Regions from separate parts of the Pseudomonas sp. P65(2024) genome, predicted to be linked through region 2. Evidence: predicted binding sites of a transcription regulator. Region 2 holds the regulator's gene; the other holds the start of a gene.

Region 1 (7,887 bases), on a different contig from region 2:
CCTCGTCGACATCGAACGGCTTGGGCAGGTATTCGAAGGCGCCGCCTTGGTAAGAGGCCACCGCGCTGTCCAGGTCGGAGTGGGCGGTCATGATGATCACCGGCAGCCCTGGGTGCTGTTCGCGGATCTGGGCGAGCAGGTCAAGGCCGCTGGCGCCGGGCATGCGGATGTCCGAGATGATCACATCCGGTTGCTGGCGGGCCAGGCGGCCCATGACGCCGTCGGCGCTGTCGAAGCTCTGGGTGGTCATGCCTTCCTGCTGCAGGGCCTTTTCCAGGACCCAGCGGATGGAACGATCATCATCGACGATCCAGACGGTTTCACTTCGGCTCATGGGGCGGTGGCTCCTTGTTCCAGGGGCAGGTAGATCGAGAAGGTGGTGTGGCCGGGGTGGCTCTCGCACTCGATCAGGCCCTGGTGCTGGCTGATGATGTTCTGGGTGATGGCCAGGCCCAGCCCGGTACCGTCCGGGCGGCCGCTGACCATGGGATAGAAGAGGGTGTCCTGCAGTTCCGTGGGAATGCCGGGGCCGTTGTCGACGATCTCGATCCGGGCGACCAGGCGGTGGCGCACATGGCCGATGGTGAACTGGCGCACGGCGCGGCTGCGCAAGGTGATGCGGCCCAGGCGCAGCTCGTTCTGCCCGCCGATGGCCTGCATGGCGTTGCGCACGATGTTGAGCACGGCCTGGATCATCTGCTCGCGGTCGATCAGTACGTCCGGCAGGCTAGGGTCGTAGTCGCGCACCAAGGTGATGCAGCCCTGGCTCTCGGCCTCGACCAGGCTGCACACGCGCTCGAGCACTTCGTGGATGTTGGTCATGGCCAGCGACGGCAGCTTGTTCGAGCCAAGCATGCGGTCGACCAGGTTACGCAGGCGGTCGGCTTCCTCGATGATCACGTTGGTGTAGTCGCGCAGGCTTTCTTCCGGCAGTTCACGGGCCAGCAACTGGGCCGCGCCACGGATGCCGCCGAGAGGGTTCTTGATCTCGTGGGCCAGGCCGCGCACCAGCATCTTGGTGGTCTCCTGCTTGCTCAGCTGGGCCTCTTCCTTGGTGATGCGCAACAGGCGATCGCGTGGGTGCACCTCCAGCAACAGCAGGGTCTGGCCCAGGTGCAGGATGGGCGTGACGGCATAGTCGACGGTGATGGTCTGTCCGGTCAGCGAGGTCAGCTGCGCTTCACGCTTGGTGAACGGGTGCGCCTGCTCCACCGCCTGGCGCAACGAATTGAGCGCCTCGGTCGATTCGGTGAACAGCTCGCTAATGAACTGCCCGTGGCTGCGCTGGCCGCTGACGGCCAGAAGCATCTCCGCCGCCGGGTTCATGTACTCCAGGCGCAGTTCAGAATTGAGCAACAGCGTGGCCGTGGTCAGGTTGTCCAGAAGCAGACGGTGCTGTGCATCGCTGATGGTCATAAGGCGTCGTTGACCTCTTTTGGCACAGTGGCGCCCAAGGGCTCAGGCCTGGGGCGCGCACGGAAGAGTGCTGGATGCAGTGAAAATGCAAGAACCAAACCAAGGCTCCGAAAAGAAGCGGAAATTCCGGATAAAGACTCGGAAATGCGCGAATTCGAGCCAGAAAGCCTTGGTTTATCGATTCTTGTGACCCAAATTGGGGTACATGATGGGGCGGCTTGCGCAATCATGCACCAATATGGAGCATAGGGCGGTCAGCGCAATTTGCACAGCTGGGCGCTGGCGCGAACCAGGGCGAGGTGGCGCGTGGTGTCCTGGGCGCGTTGCTGCAGGGCGTCGGCCAAGTGGTTGGCGCAATTGGCCGGCGGGGTCTGGTCAAAGCGGGCGAGGGCGCTCAGCAGCTGTTCCTGCAGCAGATCCAGTTCCGGGCGCACGTCGTTGGCCAGGTCGCGGCGTGGCAGGGCTGGCGCTTGACGGGCGCGATGCCAGGTGTCGAGCAGGTGGTACTGCAGGAGCTTGTTGGCTTCGATCTGGTCGGCAAAAAAGGCCTCGACGCGTGCCGGATCCAGGTGGTGAGCGACGGCGGCCTGCCGCGCACTGGCCAATACCTGCTGCTCGCGGGCGCTGGCCTGCACCGGTTGTTGGTGATCCCACTTGTGCAGGGCGACCGCTTCGGCCAGGTCCAGGCGCCGGTCAATGGTGGCAAGCAGCTGATCCAGGGTTGGCGTGACGCTCGGTGAGGTGGCACAGCCGGATAGGGCGAAGCAGCAGGTCAGGGCGAGGGTGGTGGCACGCATGGCGATCTCCTTGGGAATGAAGCCTCGAGTGTCGCCTTTGGCTGTGTGGCGGCTAATAGGTGTTGTCCGATTATGAGGGTATGAAAAAGAAACGGCCTCCCGAGGGAGGCCGTCCTGATGTCATCGACGCGGGGCGCCGATCATATCAGCAGCTGTAGTACAGCTCGTATTCCAGCGGGTGCACGAAGGTGCGGACCTTGATCTCTTCTTCGCTCTTCAGCTCGATGAAGGCATCGATGAAGTCGTCGGAGAACACGCCGCCCTTGGTCAGGAACGCACGGCCCTTGTCCAGCTCTTCCAGGGCTTCCTTCAGGCTGCCGCACACTTGCGGGATGTCTTTCGCCTCTTCAGGCGGCAGGTCGTACAGGTTCTTGTCGGCGGCATCGCCTGGGTGGATCTTGTTCTGGATGCCGTCCAGGCCTGCCATCAGCAGGGCCGCGAAGGCCAGGTATGGGTTGGCCGACGGGTCCGGGAAGCGTGCTTCGATACGGCGGGCTTTCGGGCTACCGACGTACGGAATACGGATCGAGGCGGAACGGTTGCGAGCCGAGTAGGCCAGCATTACCGGGGCTTCAAAACCTGGGACCAGACGCTTGTAGGAGTTGGTCGAAGGGTTGGTGAAGCCGTTCAGGGCCTTGCCGTGCTTGATGATGCCGCCGATGAAGTACAGGGCGGTATCGGACAGGCCGGCATAGCCTTCGCCGGAGAAGGTGTTCTTGCCGTCTTTCCAGATCGACATGTGCACGTGCATGCCCGAGCCGTTGTCGCCGTACAGAGGCTTGGGCATGAAGGTGGCGGTACGGCCATAAGCGTCGGCAACATTGTGCACGACATACTTCAGGGCCTGCACTTCATCCGCTTTCTTGACCAGGGTGTTGAACTTGACGCCGATCTCGTTCTGGCCGGCGGTCGCCACTTCGTGGTGGTGAACTTCGACGGTCTGGCCCATTTCTTCCAGGGCATTGCACATGGCAGTACGGATTTCGTGGTCGTGGTCGAACGGCGGAACCGGGAAGTAGCCGCCTTTCACGCCCGGACGGTGGCCTTTGTTGCCGCCTTCGACGTCAGCGCCGGTCATCCACGAGCCTTGCTCGGAGAAGATCTTGAACATCGAACCGGAGATGTCCGACTGGAACTTCACTTCGTCGAAGATGAAGAACTCAGGCTCTGGGCCGGCGAACACGGTGTCACCGATGCCGGTGCTCTTCAGGTACTCTTCGGCGCGCTTGGCGATGCCGCGCGGGTCGCGATCGTAGCCCTGCATGCTCGACGGATCGACGATATCGCAGGTGATGATCAGGGTCGGCTCTTCGGTGAATGGGTCCAGCACGGCGGTTTCGTCGACCGGCATCAGGATCATGTCGGAGGCTTCGATGCCTTTCCAGCCAGCGATGGAGGAACCGTCGAACATCTTGCCGACTTCGAAGAAGTCTTCGTCCAGGCCATCGCGCGCCGGCATGGTCACGTGATGCTGAATGCCCTTGGTGTCCGTGAAACGCAGATCAATCCACTTGACGTCATGATCTTTGATGAGTTGAACCGACTTCGACATGTTGTCCTCCGGATGGTCTAGGGCGCAGTTGGCCGCTGCCCTGGAAAAAGGGTGTCGCTGGGCGCGGATAGTCGGCCAAGCGTACCTGCCTCACAAGGGAGCAAATTGCATGCCAGTGCCCAAAAATGGCGAGAGTGGGATGAAAGGGGGCGTTGGCGGGCATTTCTTGGAGGGGTGGAGTGTAGCTTTGCACTCATAAGATGCGTTTTTTGGTGTAACTGCACCATTGTGGTGCTTTTGTGCTGGCGTGGGCCTCATCGCGGGGCAAGCCTGCTCCCACGCAGCAGGCCGACGAGGGGTGGCGCGGCCAACATAAATCGCACCTTCTGTACAAAAGTTGCTCAAACCTTGAGCGATTTCCGCTATAATTCGCGCCCCCTATTTTCGGCAGGCCCTGTGCGCGCTGTTAAACCAATGAAACTTATCGTCAAAGTCTTCCCAGAGATCACCATCAAGAGCCGGCCGGTGCGCAAGCGCTTCATCCGTCAGCTCAGCAAGAATATCCGCAACGTGCTCAAGGATCTCGATCCTGAGCTCGCGGTCGATGGTGTCTGGGACAATCTCGAAGTGGTCACCCGCATCGAGGACGAAAAGATCCAGCGCGAAATGATTGAGCGCCTGCGCTGTACCCCGGGCATCACTCACTTCCTGCAGGTGCAGGAGTACCCACTGGGCGACTTTGACGACATCGTCGAGAAGTGCAAGCAGCACTTCGGTCACCTGCTCGCCGGCAAGTACTTCGCCGTGCGCTGCAAGCGCGGCGGCCACCACGACTTCACCTCGATGGATGTCGACCGCTATGTCGGCAGCCAACTGCGCCAGCAATGCGGCGCTGCCGGCATCGAGCTGAAGAAGCCCGAAGTGCTGGTGCGCATCGAGATCCGCGATCAGCGCCTGTACGTGATCCACAATCAGCACAACGGCATCGGTGGTTATCCGCTGGGCGCCCTGGAGCAGACCCTGGTGCTGATGTCCGGTGGCTTCGACTCCACCGTGGCGGCCTACCAGATGATGCGTCGCGGCCTGATGACGCACTTCTGCTTCTTCAACCTCGGTGGCCGCGCCCACGAACTGGGCGTGATGGAAGTGGCCCACTTCCTGTGGAAGAAGTACGGCAGCAGCCAGCGCGTGCTGTTCATCAGCGTGCCGTTCGAGGAAGTGGTCGGCGAAATCCTCAACAAGGTCGACAACAGCTACATGGGTGTCACGCTAAAGCGCATGATGCTGCGCGCTGCCGCCCGCATGGCCGACCGCCTGCAGATTGATGCCCTGGTCACCGGCGAGGCGATTTCCCAAGTCTCCAGCCAGACGTTGCCGAACCTGTCGATTATCGATTCGGCCACCGACAAGCTGGTGCTGCGCCCGCTGTTGGCCAGCCATAAGCAGGACATCATCGACCAGGCCACCGAAATCGGCACCGCCGACTTCGCCAAGCACATGCCCGAGTACTGTGGCGTGATCTCGGTAAACCCGACCACCCATGCCAAGCGTCACCGCATGGAGCACGAAGAGAAGCAGTTCGAGATGGAAGTACTGGAGCGTGCCCTGGAGCGCGCCAAGTTCATTTCCATCGACCACGTGATCGATGAACTGGGCAAGGACATCGAAGTCGAGGAAGTGGCCGAGGCGCTGCCCGGTCAGATCGTCATCGACATTCGTCACCCTGATGCCCAGGAAGACGAACCCCTGGCGCTGGACGGTATCGAAGTCCAGGCCATGCCGTTCTACGCGATCAACAGCAAGTTCAAGCACCTGGACCCCACGCGCCAGTACCTGCTGTATTGCGACAAGGGTGTGATGAGCCGTCTGCACGCACACCACCTGCTCAGTGAGGGACATGCCAATGTGCGTGTTTATCGTCCGACATAAGACGCCAGGGCTGTATGGCGGCAGCATCCGCCATCGCCCTCCCGACCGCCGGGCCCGCTGAGCCTTAAACAGTACATATTGGCCGCCTACACTGGCGGCAACCGAATCCTCTGATCGAGATACAGTTGTGATCGAAAATCTGCGTAACATCGCCATCATCGCCCACGTTGACCATGGTAAAACCACCCTGGTCGACAAACTCCTGCGCCAGTCCGGCACCCTGGAGCGTAACGAGCTCAACGACGAGCGCGTCATGGACTCCAACGATCAGGAAAAAGAGCGCGGCATTACCATTCTGGCGAAGAACACCGCCATCAACTGGAACGGCTACCACATCAACATCGTCGACACCCCCGGCCACGCCGACTTCGGTGGCGAGGTCGAGCGTGTAATGTCGATGGTCGACTCCGTGCTGCTGCTGGTCGACGCCCAGGACGGCCCGATGCCGCAAACCCGCTTCGTGACCAAGAAGGCCTTCGAAGCCGGTCTGAAGCCGATCGTCGTGATCAACAAGGTCGACCGTCCGGGCGCGCGTCCTGACTGGGTTCTGGACCAGATCTTCGACCTGTTCGACAACCTCGGTGCTACCGACGAGCAGCTGGACTTCAAAGTTGTCTACGCCTCGGCCCTGAACGGCATCGCCGGCCTGGACCACACCGAAATGGGTGAGGACATGACCGCGCTGTACCAGTCGATCGTCGACAACGTACCCGCACCGTCGGTTGACCGTGACGGCCCGTTCCAGATGCAGATCTCCGCACTGGACTACAACAGCTTCCTCGGTGTTATCGGCGTTGGCCGTATCGCCCGTGGTCGCGTCAAGCCGAACACCCCGGTTGTTGCCATCGACACCGAAGGCAAGAAGCGCAACGGTCGTATCCTCAAGCTGATGGGCCACCACGGCCTGCACCGCGTCGACGTCGAAGAAGCCCAGGCTGGCGACATCGTCTGCATCAGCGGTTTCGACGAGCTGTTCATCTCCGACACCCTGTGCGCCCCGGATACCGTCGAGGCGATGAAGCCGCTGACCGTTGACGAGCCAACCGTTTCGATGACCTTCCAGGTCAACGACTCGCCGTTCTGCGGTAAAGAAGGCAAGTTCGTCACCAGCCGTAACATCAAGGACCGCCTGGACAAAGAGCTGCTGTACAACGTTGCCCTGCGCGTTCAGGAAACCGATTCCCCTGACAAGTTCAAGGTATCGGGCCGTGGCGAGCTGCACCTGTCGGTACTGATCGAAACCATGCGCCGTGAAGGCTTCGAGATGGCCGTGGGCCGTCCTGAAGTGATCATCCGCGAAGTCGACGGCGTCAAGCAGGAGCCGTTCGAGAACGTCACCATCGACATCCCTGAAGAATCCCAGGGCAAGGTCATGGAAGAGATGGGCCTGCGTAAAGGCGACCTGACCAACATGGTTCCGGATGGCAAGGGCCGTGTTCGCCTGGAATACAACATTCCAGCCCGTGGCCTGATCGGTTTCCGTAACCAGTTCCTGACCCTGACCAACGGTGCAGGCATCCTGACCTCGATCTTCGATCGTTACGACACCATGAAGTCGGGCCAGATGTCCGGCCGCCTGAACGGTGTCCTGGTTTCGGTCGAGACCGGCAAGGCCCTGACCTACTCGCTGGAAACCCTGCAGGCTCGCGGCAAGCTGTTCGTTGAACACGGCCAGGAGATCTACAACGGTCAGATCATCGGCCTGAACAGCCGTGACAACGACCTGGGCGTGAACCCGACCAAAGGCAAGAAGCTCGACAACATGCGTGCTTCGGGCAAGGACGAAGTCATCGCCCTGGTTCCGCCGGTTCGCCACACTCTGGAACAGGCCCTGGAATTCATCCAGGACGACGAGCTGTGCGAAGTGACGCCGAAGTCGATCCGTCTGCGCAAGAAGATCCTCGATGAAGGCGAGCGTACCCGCGCTGCCAAGAAAGCCAAGAACTGAGTCACTTAGTTCAGGCTGAATGAAAACGCCCCCGGTCGAAAGGCCGGGGGCGTTTTTGTTTGCCTTGAGGAATTGGGGCCGCTTTGCAGCCCCGGGATTTCACAAGCAAAGCAGGATCAGCGGGTAGCCACCTTGGGCTTGTACGCACAATATCCCGGCCGCGGCCCGATCTTGGGGTGATTGCGGCAGGTATCCGGGCGCTTGTCATAAATGGTGCACAGCCGGCTCTTGCGGTCCAGATAGAGGCAGTCGTCGTTGCTCATCCGGGTCAGGGTGAAGATCCCCGACTTCTGGTTGAAGCGTTC
Region 2 (7,887 bases):
AAGACCGCCTACAAGCAGGGGCGCCCGATCATCGACGTGGCGCTGGAGCACACCGACTTGTCGCGTGACCAGCTCGAGGCGCTGCTGGATCCGGAAAAACTCACTGCCGGCGGCATCTGAGCCCGGGCCGCCCAGGAGACACGTCATGCAGCACTGGAAACACACCACGCAAGACGCCAACCGCCTGTTCGAGCAGGGCGAGCTGGTCGATGCCCGAGAACACTACCTGCAAGCCCTGGCCCTGGCCCAGGTGCTGTTCGAGCGCTGGCATGACGTCGACGAGGCGGTGGCCGCACTGGTCATCGCCCATCACAACCTGGCCGACCTGCACCTGCGCCTGAACCAGCCGCAGGAAAGCGCCGACTATCTGTGCGCGGCGCACCAGCGGCTGCTCCAGGCCAGTCAGGACCCGCGCCTGCCCCAGGCCCTGCGCGACGCCGCGTTACGCCATAGCGGGCGCACCTACACCGAGTTGCTGAGCTTCATCGCCGAATACGGCCAATACCCGCGTACCGAGCGCCTGCTCAATCGGCAGGCTCCGGTGACCAGCGAGCTGGTCGTATATACGGATATCACTGATCGCACACCTGCCTACGGAATCCACTGACATGCCGCATACCTTGCCTGCGTTGCCCTATGCCTACGATGCGCTGGAGCCGCACATCGACACCCAGACCATGGAGATTCACCACAGCAAGCATCACCAGACCTATATCAACAATCTCAACGCCGCCATCGAGGGCACCGAGTGGGCCGAGTGGCCCGTGGAGCAGTTGGTGGGCGCGGTCAGGCAACTGCCCGAGAAGCTCCAGGGCGCGGTGATCAACCAGGGCGGTGGGCATGCCAACCACACCCTGTTCTGGACCGTCATGTCGCCCAAGGGCGGCGGCCAGCCGGCAGGGCAGGTGGCCAAGGCCATCGATGCGCAGCTCGGCGGTTTCGAGGCGTTCAAGGAGGCCTTCACCAAGGCCGCGCTGACCCGTTTCGGCAGCGGCTGGGCCTGGTTGAGCGTGACCCCGCAGAACACGCTGGTAGTTGAGAGCAGCGGCAACCAGGACAGCCCGCTGATGCACGGCAACACGCCGATCCTTGGCCTGGACGTGTGGGAGCACGCCTACTACCTGAAGTATCAGAACCGTCGTCCGGAATACATTGGCGCTTTCTACAACGTGGTCGACTGGGCCGAAGTGGAACGTCGCTACCTTGAAGCCCTGAAGTGAGCCTGACCGGTATGCGTGCCGAGGTGATGTCTGTCAGCAGTGTGCGCCTGTTCCGCCTGGCGCTTGGGACCATGCTGTTGCTGGTTGGCACCGCATTGTTGGTGGCACGCGGCATCGCCTGGCTGGACCTGGAACCGCGCATGTTGCGTGCCCTTGAGGGCGGCGCATTGTGCGCACTGGGGACGGCGTTGGGCGCGGTACCGGTGCTGGTGATCCGCAACATGCCGGTGGCCGTGGCCGATACCTTGCTTGGCTTCGGTGCCGGCGTGATGCTGGCGGCCACCGCGTTCTCGCTGATCATGCCCGGGCTGGATGCGGCCCAATCCATCGGTTTCAGCCCGTGGGGCGCCGGTGGCCTGATCAGCGGCGGCCTGCTGTTCGGCGCGCTGTGCCTGTTCCTGGTCGACCTCAAGGTCTCTGGTGCTTCGCCAGAAGCCCTGGTCGGCAGCGATCAGCAACCGGTGATCGCGGCGCGAATCTGGTTGTTCGTCATCGCCATCATTGCCCATAACATCCCCGAAGGCATGGCCATTGGCGTGTCTGCTGGCGGTGGCATGCCCGATGCCGACAGCCTGGCCATGGGCATCGCGCTTCAGGATGTGCCGGAGGGTCTGGTAATCGCGCTGGTGCTGGCCGGGGCCGGCATGTCGCGGTTCAAGGCGTTCCTGATCGGCGCGGCGTCCGGGTTGGTCGAACCGCTGGCCGCGGTGATCTGCGCCTGGCTGGTGAACATCGCCGAACTGTTGCTACCGCTGGGCTTGGCCTGTGCGGCGGGGGCGATGCTGCTGGTGGTGACCCAGGAGATCATTCCCGAATCGCGCAGCAACGGGCATCACCGCCTGGCGAGCCTGGGGCTGTGTGCCGGGTTCTGCCTGATGATGGTGATGGACACGGCGCTGTCTTGAGCCCGGCACATTCCCTGTAGGAGCGTGCGCAGTCGTTAACGGCGCTTACTCGCCTTCGTCGAAGAAGTTCTCGATCAACGCGACCAGTGCATCCATGGCCTCACCGTCCTGTTCGCCCTCGGTGTGCAGGTGCACCGGCGTGCCCTTGCCGGCGGCGAGCATCATCACCGCCATGATGCTCTTGCCGTCCACCAGCTTGTCCGGTGCGCGGCCGACCCGTACCTGGCAGGGAAAGCGACCGGCCACGCCGACGAACTTGGCGGCCGCCCGCGCATGCAGGCCCAGCTTGTTGATGATGGTGATTTCGCGGGCGGGCATCGTGGGGCGGATCCTGTGGGCTAGAGGTCGCGGTGGCGGACCTGGACGTTTTTCAGGGATTGCTGGAGCAGTTGGCCAAGCCGTTCGGTGATGTACACCGAGCGGTGGTGGCCGCCGGTACAGCCGATGGCGATGGTGACGTAAGCGCGGTTGCTGGCGGCGAAGCGCGGCAGCCACTTGAGCAGGTAGCCGGAGATGTCCTGGAACATTTCCTCGACGTCCGGCTGGGCGGCCAGGTAATCAATTACCGGCTGTTCGAGGCCGGAATGCTCACGAAGTTCCGGCTTCCAGTACGGATTGGGTAGGCAGCGCACGTCGAACACCAGGTCGGCGTCCACCGGCATGCCACGCTTGAAACCGAATGACTCGACCAGGAACGCGGTGCCTGGCTCGGGCTGGTTGAGCAGGCGCAGCTTGATCGAATCGCGCAGTTGATAGAGGTTCAGGCTGGTGGTGTCGATCTTCAGGTCGGCGAGGTCGGCGATCGGGCCGAGCAGCTCGCTTTCCACGCGGATCGCCTCGGCCAGCGAACGGCTGTCGTTGGTCAGCGGGTGGCGGCGGCGGGTTTCCGAGAAGCGCTTGAGCAGGGTGTCTTCGTCGGCGTCCAGGTACAGCACGTCGCACTGGATATGGCGCGAACGTGCATCTGTCAGCAGTTCGGGGAAGCGTGACAGGTGGCTGGGCAGGTTGCGCGCATCAATGGACACAGCGACCTTCGGTTGCAGCAGCTCGGTGTTGAGCAGCGCGTTTTCCGCCAGCTGCGGCAGCAGCCCGGCGGGCAGGTTGTCGATGCAGTAGTAGCCGTTGTCTTCCAGCACGTCGAGGGCGGTACTCTTACCGGAGCCGGAGCGGCCGCTGACGATGATCAGGCGCATGTTCAGTGCTCGTTCTGTACGTCCAGGACGACCTGGTAAAGGGTCTCGCTGCTGTCGGCGGCACGTAGGCGATCGCGGACCTCCTTGCGATCTAGCATGCTGGCGATCTGACGCAGCAGTTCAAGGTGGGCATCGGTGGCAGCTTCCGGGACCAGCAGGACGAACAGCAGGTCGACCGGGGCACCATCGATGGCGTCATAATCAATGGGGGCATCCAGGTGCAGCAGGGCGCTTACTGGCGCGCTGCAACCCACAAGCCGGCAGTGCGGAATGGCGATGCCATTGCCAAAACCGGTGGAGCCGAGTTTTTCCCGAGCGATGAGCTTGTCGAAGACATCTTGCATCTCCAGCTCGGGTACTTGCTCGGCGATCAGGGTGGCGACCTTTTCCAGGGCGCGCTTCTTGCTGCCGCCCGGCACGTTCACGAGTGAACGGCCGGGGGTCAGGATGGTTTCAAGTCGGATCATGGATGAGGGGGATCAGCGGGCGGCTGCGCCTTGCAGCAGGCTTTGCTGTTTTTCCTTGTGTTTTTTCAGTTGGCGATCGAGTTTGTCGGCCAGGGCGTCGATCGCCGCGTACATGTCTTGGTGTTCGGCGTTGGCGACGACTTCGCCACCGGGAATCTGGAGTGTGGCTTCCACCTTCTGCTGCAGCTTCTCGACCTTCATGATCACCGTCGCATTGGTGATCTTGTCGAAATGACCCTCCACGCGGGCGAGCTTCTCGAGCACGTAATCGCGCAGTGGTTGGGTGACTTCTACATGCTGTCCACTGATGTTGACTTGCATACAGCTTCTCCTTTGTTGCCCGTGCATAAAGAGGCAGGTCTTGCACCTGCCACTGAAACGCTGTGGCACATCCTGGGGCTACATCAGTCGCTTGCGCTCGCTTGATGGGGCGATGCCCAACGATTCGCGGTACTTGGCGACGGTGCGACGGGCTACCTGGATGCCTTGTGCCTCCAGTAAACCAGCGATCTTGCTGTCACTCAATGGCTTTTTCTGATTTTCCGCCGCCACCAGTTTCTTGATGATCGCGCGAATCGCCGTGGACGAGCATTCGCCGCCTTCGGCGGTGCTCACGTGGCTGGAGAAAAAGTATTTCAGTTCGTAGATGCCGCGCGGGGTGTGCATGTATTTCTGCGTGGTCACCCGGGAAATGGTCGACTCGTGCATGCCCACCGCCTCGGCGATATCGTGCAGCACCAGCGGCTTCATGGCCTCGTCGCCATGGTCGAGGAAGCCGCGCTGGTGCTCGACGATCTGTGTCGCCACCTTCATCAGCGTCTCGTTGCGGCTCTGCAGGCTCTTGATGAACCAGCGCGCTTCCTGCAGCTGGTTGCGCATGAAGGTGTTGTCGGCGCTGGTGTCGGCGCGGCGAACGAAGCCGGCGTACTGCGGGTTGACCCGCAGGCGCGGTACCGCTTCCTGGTTGAGCTCGACCAGCCAGCGCTCGCTGTCCTTGCGCACGATGACGTCGGGCACGACGTACTCGGGCTCGCTGGACTCGATCTGCGAGCCGGGGCGCGGGTTGAGGGTCTGCACCAGTTCGATGACCTGGCGCAGCTCGTCTTCCTTGAGCTTCATGCGGCGCATCAGCTGGCTGTAGTCGCGGCTGCCGAGCAGGTCGATGAAGTCGGTGACCAGGCGCTGGGCCTCACCCATCCAAGGCGTCGAGGCCGGCAGTTGGCGCAGTTGCAGCAGCAGGCATTCGCCCAGGGAGCGGGCGCCGATGCCGGCGGGTTCGAACTGCTGGATGCGGTGCAGCACCGCCTCGACCTCGTCCAACTCGATGTCGAGTTCCGGGTCGAAGCCTGCGCAGATTTCCTCGAGGGAGTCCTCCAGGTAGCCCTGGCCGTTGATGCTGTCGATCAGGGTGACGGCGATCAGGCGGTCGGTGTCGGACATCGGCGCCAGGTTGAGCTGCCACAGCAGGTGACTCTGCAGGCTCTCGCCGACCGAGGTGCGGGTGGTGAAGTCCCACTCGTCGTCATCATTGCTCGGCAGGCTACTGGCGCTGGTCTGGTAGATGTCCTCCCAGGCGGTGTCGACCGGCAGTTCGTTGGGAATGCGCTCGGCCCATTCGCCGTCTTCGAGGTTTTCCGCGGTGCTGCTGGTACTGGTTTCCTGGAAGCTGTTGTCCTGGACTTCGGCGGCCGGCTTGTTCTCGGCGTTGTCCGCCATCGGGTCGCTGTTGTCGAAGTCCTCGCCGTCTTCCTGACGTTCGAGCATCGGATTGGACTCCAGCGCTTCCTGGATTTCCTGCTGGAGGTCCAGGGTGGAGAGCTGAAGCAGACGGATGGCCTGTTGCAACTGCGGGGTCATCGTCAGTTGCTGGCCCATTTTTAGGACGAGCGATGGTTTCATGGCTGGGGCTTGATACCTTGTTGCCGGCGCGCATGCGCCATCCACTACACGGAGGGCGCCTGGGCGCCGATTTTAAGCAAGTTATATGCCTGAAATTGCAGCGTTTGCCTAGAGCACTGTAACAACTTAAGCCTCGAACAGGCGCCTGCGCCAGTGCTCCGGGCAGGCCAGGGTCAGAGTCGGAACTCGTGCCCCAGGTATACTTCCTTGACCAGCTGGTTGGCCAGGATGGTCTCGGCGTCGCCTTCGGCGATCAGCTGGCCATCGTTGACGATGTAGGCGGTCTCGCAGATGTCCAGGGTCTCGCGAACGTTGTGGTCGGTGATCAGGACGCCGATACCCTTGTTCTTGAGGTGGTGGATGATCTGCTTGATGTCGCCGACAGAGATCGGGTCGACACCGGCAAAGGGTTCGTCCAGCAGGATGAACTTGGGCGCGGTGGCCAGGGCACGGGCGATCTCGACGCGGCGGCGTTCGCCGCCGGAGAGGCTCATGCCGAGGTTGTCGCGGATATGGCTGATGTGGAACTCCTGCAGCAGGCTTTCCAGCTCCTTGCGCCGACCGTCACGGTCGAGGTCCTTGCGTGTCTCGAGGATGGCCATGATGTTGTCGGCCACCGACAGCTTGCGGAAGATCGAGGCTTCCTGCGGCAGGTAGCCGATACCGGCCTTGGCGCGCCCGTGCATGGGTTGGTGGCTGACGTCGAGGCTGTCGATCAGCACGCGACCTTGGTCGGCCTGGACCAGGCCGACGATCATGTAGAAACAGGTGGTCTTGCCGGCGCCGTTGGGGCCTAGCAGGCCGACGATCTGGCCGCTGTCGATGGACAGGCTGACGTCGCGAACGACCTGCCGGCCCTTGTAGCTCTTGGCCAGGTGCTGGGCTTTGAGGGTTGCCATTTACTCGGCCTTTTTCTTCGGTTGAATGACCATGTCGATGCGCTGACGTGGTGCAGTCACGTTGCCACCGCGACCGGCGGTAGCCACCTGGGTCTTGGTGTTGTAGACGATCTTCTCGCCTTCGGTGGTGTTGCCTTCGTTCTCGACCTTGGCGCGATCGGTGAGGATCACCATGTCTTTCTGCGCCTGGTACTGGATGGTCACGGCCCAGCCTTTCATCTTGTCGGGCTTGGCGGCGCTCTGCTGTTGCTCGAAGTAGGCCAGGTTGCCCACCGAGGTGACCACGTCGATGTCGCCGGAGGCGGCGCGGGTCATGGTCACGGTGTTGCCTTTGATCATCATCGAACCCTGGGTGATGATCACGTCGCCGGTATAGGTGGCAACGCCCTGCTTGTCGTCCAGGTGGGCGTTGTCCGCCTGGATGCGGATCGGCTGGTCACGGTCGTTCGGCAGGGCGAAGGCGCTCGCGCTTCCCAGTGCTACGCCCAGGCTGAGCAGAAGGGGGATGGTTTTAACGAGCCTCATACTGTCCTCTTACGTTAGAGAGCAGGTCCATCCTGCCTTCTTTCAAATACGCTTTCATTCCTTTGCCCGTAGTCGTGCCACCGGCGCCGTCGATTCTAACGGCTTGCTCGGTCTGCGCATATTGCTTCTGCGGGAACACGGTCATGCGTGTGCTGGTGATGATGGTTTCACGTTGCTTCTCGTCGGTGCGCGCCACGCGCACATCGTCGATCAGCTCGACCTCGGTGCCGTCCGGATTGACCTCGGCGCGCTTGCTCTGCACGTGCCAGGGATACTCGGTGCCACGGTACATGTGCAGGTCGGGCGTGGTCACCAGGGTGACCTCGCTGGCCTTCAAATGCTCGACCTTGGCGGCGGTCATCTCGTACTGCAGCTTGCCGTCGGGCAGGAACTGCAGGCTGTGGGCGTTGATCGCATAGTAGTCGATGGCGCTCTGGTCGACCTGGGCCTGCGGCTGGTCGAGGAAGCTCTCCGGGCTGATATTCCAATAGCCTACTGCAACGAGCACGGCGGCGATCCCGCCTAGCAGCGCGACATTTCTGATCTTCTTGCTGAGCATGGGCAGCCTTACAGGTAATGGGCGTTGGCAGCGTCCAGGGTGCCCTGGGCCTGCATGATCAGTTCGCAGAACTCGCGGGCGGCGCCTTCGCCGCCGCGAGCCTGGGTAACGCCATGGGCGTGCTGGCGAACGAATGCCGCGGCGTTGTGCACCGCCATGCCCAGGCCGACGCGGCGGATAACCGGCAGGTCGGGCAGGTCGTCGCCGAGGTAGGCGACCT

Evidence for each region. Region 2 encodes sigma-54, which starts transcription at its own class of promoters, with help from an activator protein. Its sites were predicted from a motif close to ANTGGCATNNANNTTGCTNT; they were not measured.
Region 1: glnA (type I glutamate--ammonia ligase) is a predicted target of sigma-54. The motif match lies at 3,863-3,882, and genes of this name have one in related genera.

What each region holds. Positions count from the first base shown of each region.
Region 1 covers NZ_JBLIYX010000002.1:331,071-338,957, reverse strand. Annotated here, with positions in the region: gene ntrC (nitrogen regulation protein NR(I)) at 1-334, opposite strand, end outside; gene glnL (nitrogen regulation protein NR(II)) at 331-1,416, opposite strand; gene AC25MA_RS04255 (chorismate mutase) at 1,671-2,213, opposite strand; gene glnA (type I glutamate--ammonia ligase) at 2,359-3,765, opposite strand; gene thiI (tRNA uracil 4-sulfurtransferase ThiI) at 4,180-5,634, shown strand; gene typA (translational GTPase TypA) at 5,762-7,582, shown strand; gene AC25MA_RS04235 (YkgJ family cysteine cluster protein) at 7,699-7,887, opposite strand, start outside.
Region 2 covers NZ_JBLIYX010000016.1:36,308-44,194, reverse strand. Annotated here, with positions in the region: gene AC25MA_RS19895 (class II fumarate hydratase) at 1-120, shown strand, start outside; gene AC25MA_RS19890 (DUF2753 family protein) at 146-607, shown strand; gene AC25MA_RS19885 (superoxide dismutase) at 609-1,220, shown strand; gene AC25MA_RS19880 (ZIP family metal transporter) at 1,232-2,125, shown strand; gene AC25MA_RS19875 (HPr family phosphocarrier protein) at 2,171-2,443, opposite strand; gene rapZ (RNase adapter RapZ) at 2,464-3,318, opposite strand; gene ptsN (PTS IIA-like nitrogen regulatory protein PtsN) at 3,321-3,785, opposite strand; gene hpf (ribosome hibernation-promoting factor, HPF/YfiA family) at 3,798-4,106, opposite strand; gene AC25MA_RS19855 (RNA polymerase factor sigma-54) at 4,185-5,684, opposite strand; gene lptB (LPS export ABC transporter ATP-binding protein) at 5,858-6,583, opposite strand; gene lptA (lipopolysaccharide transport periplasmic protein LptA) at 6,584-7,108, opposite strand; gene lptC (LPS export ABC transporter periplasmic protein LptC) at 7,095-7,667, opposite strand; gene AC25MA_RS19835 (KdsC family phosphatase) at 7,676-7,887, opposite strand, start outside.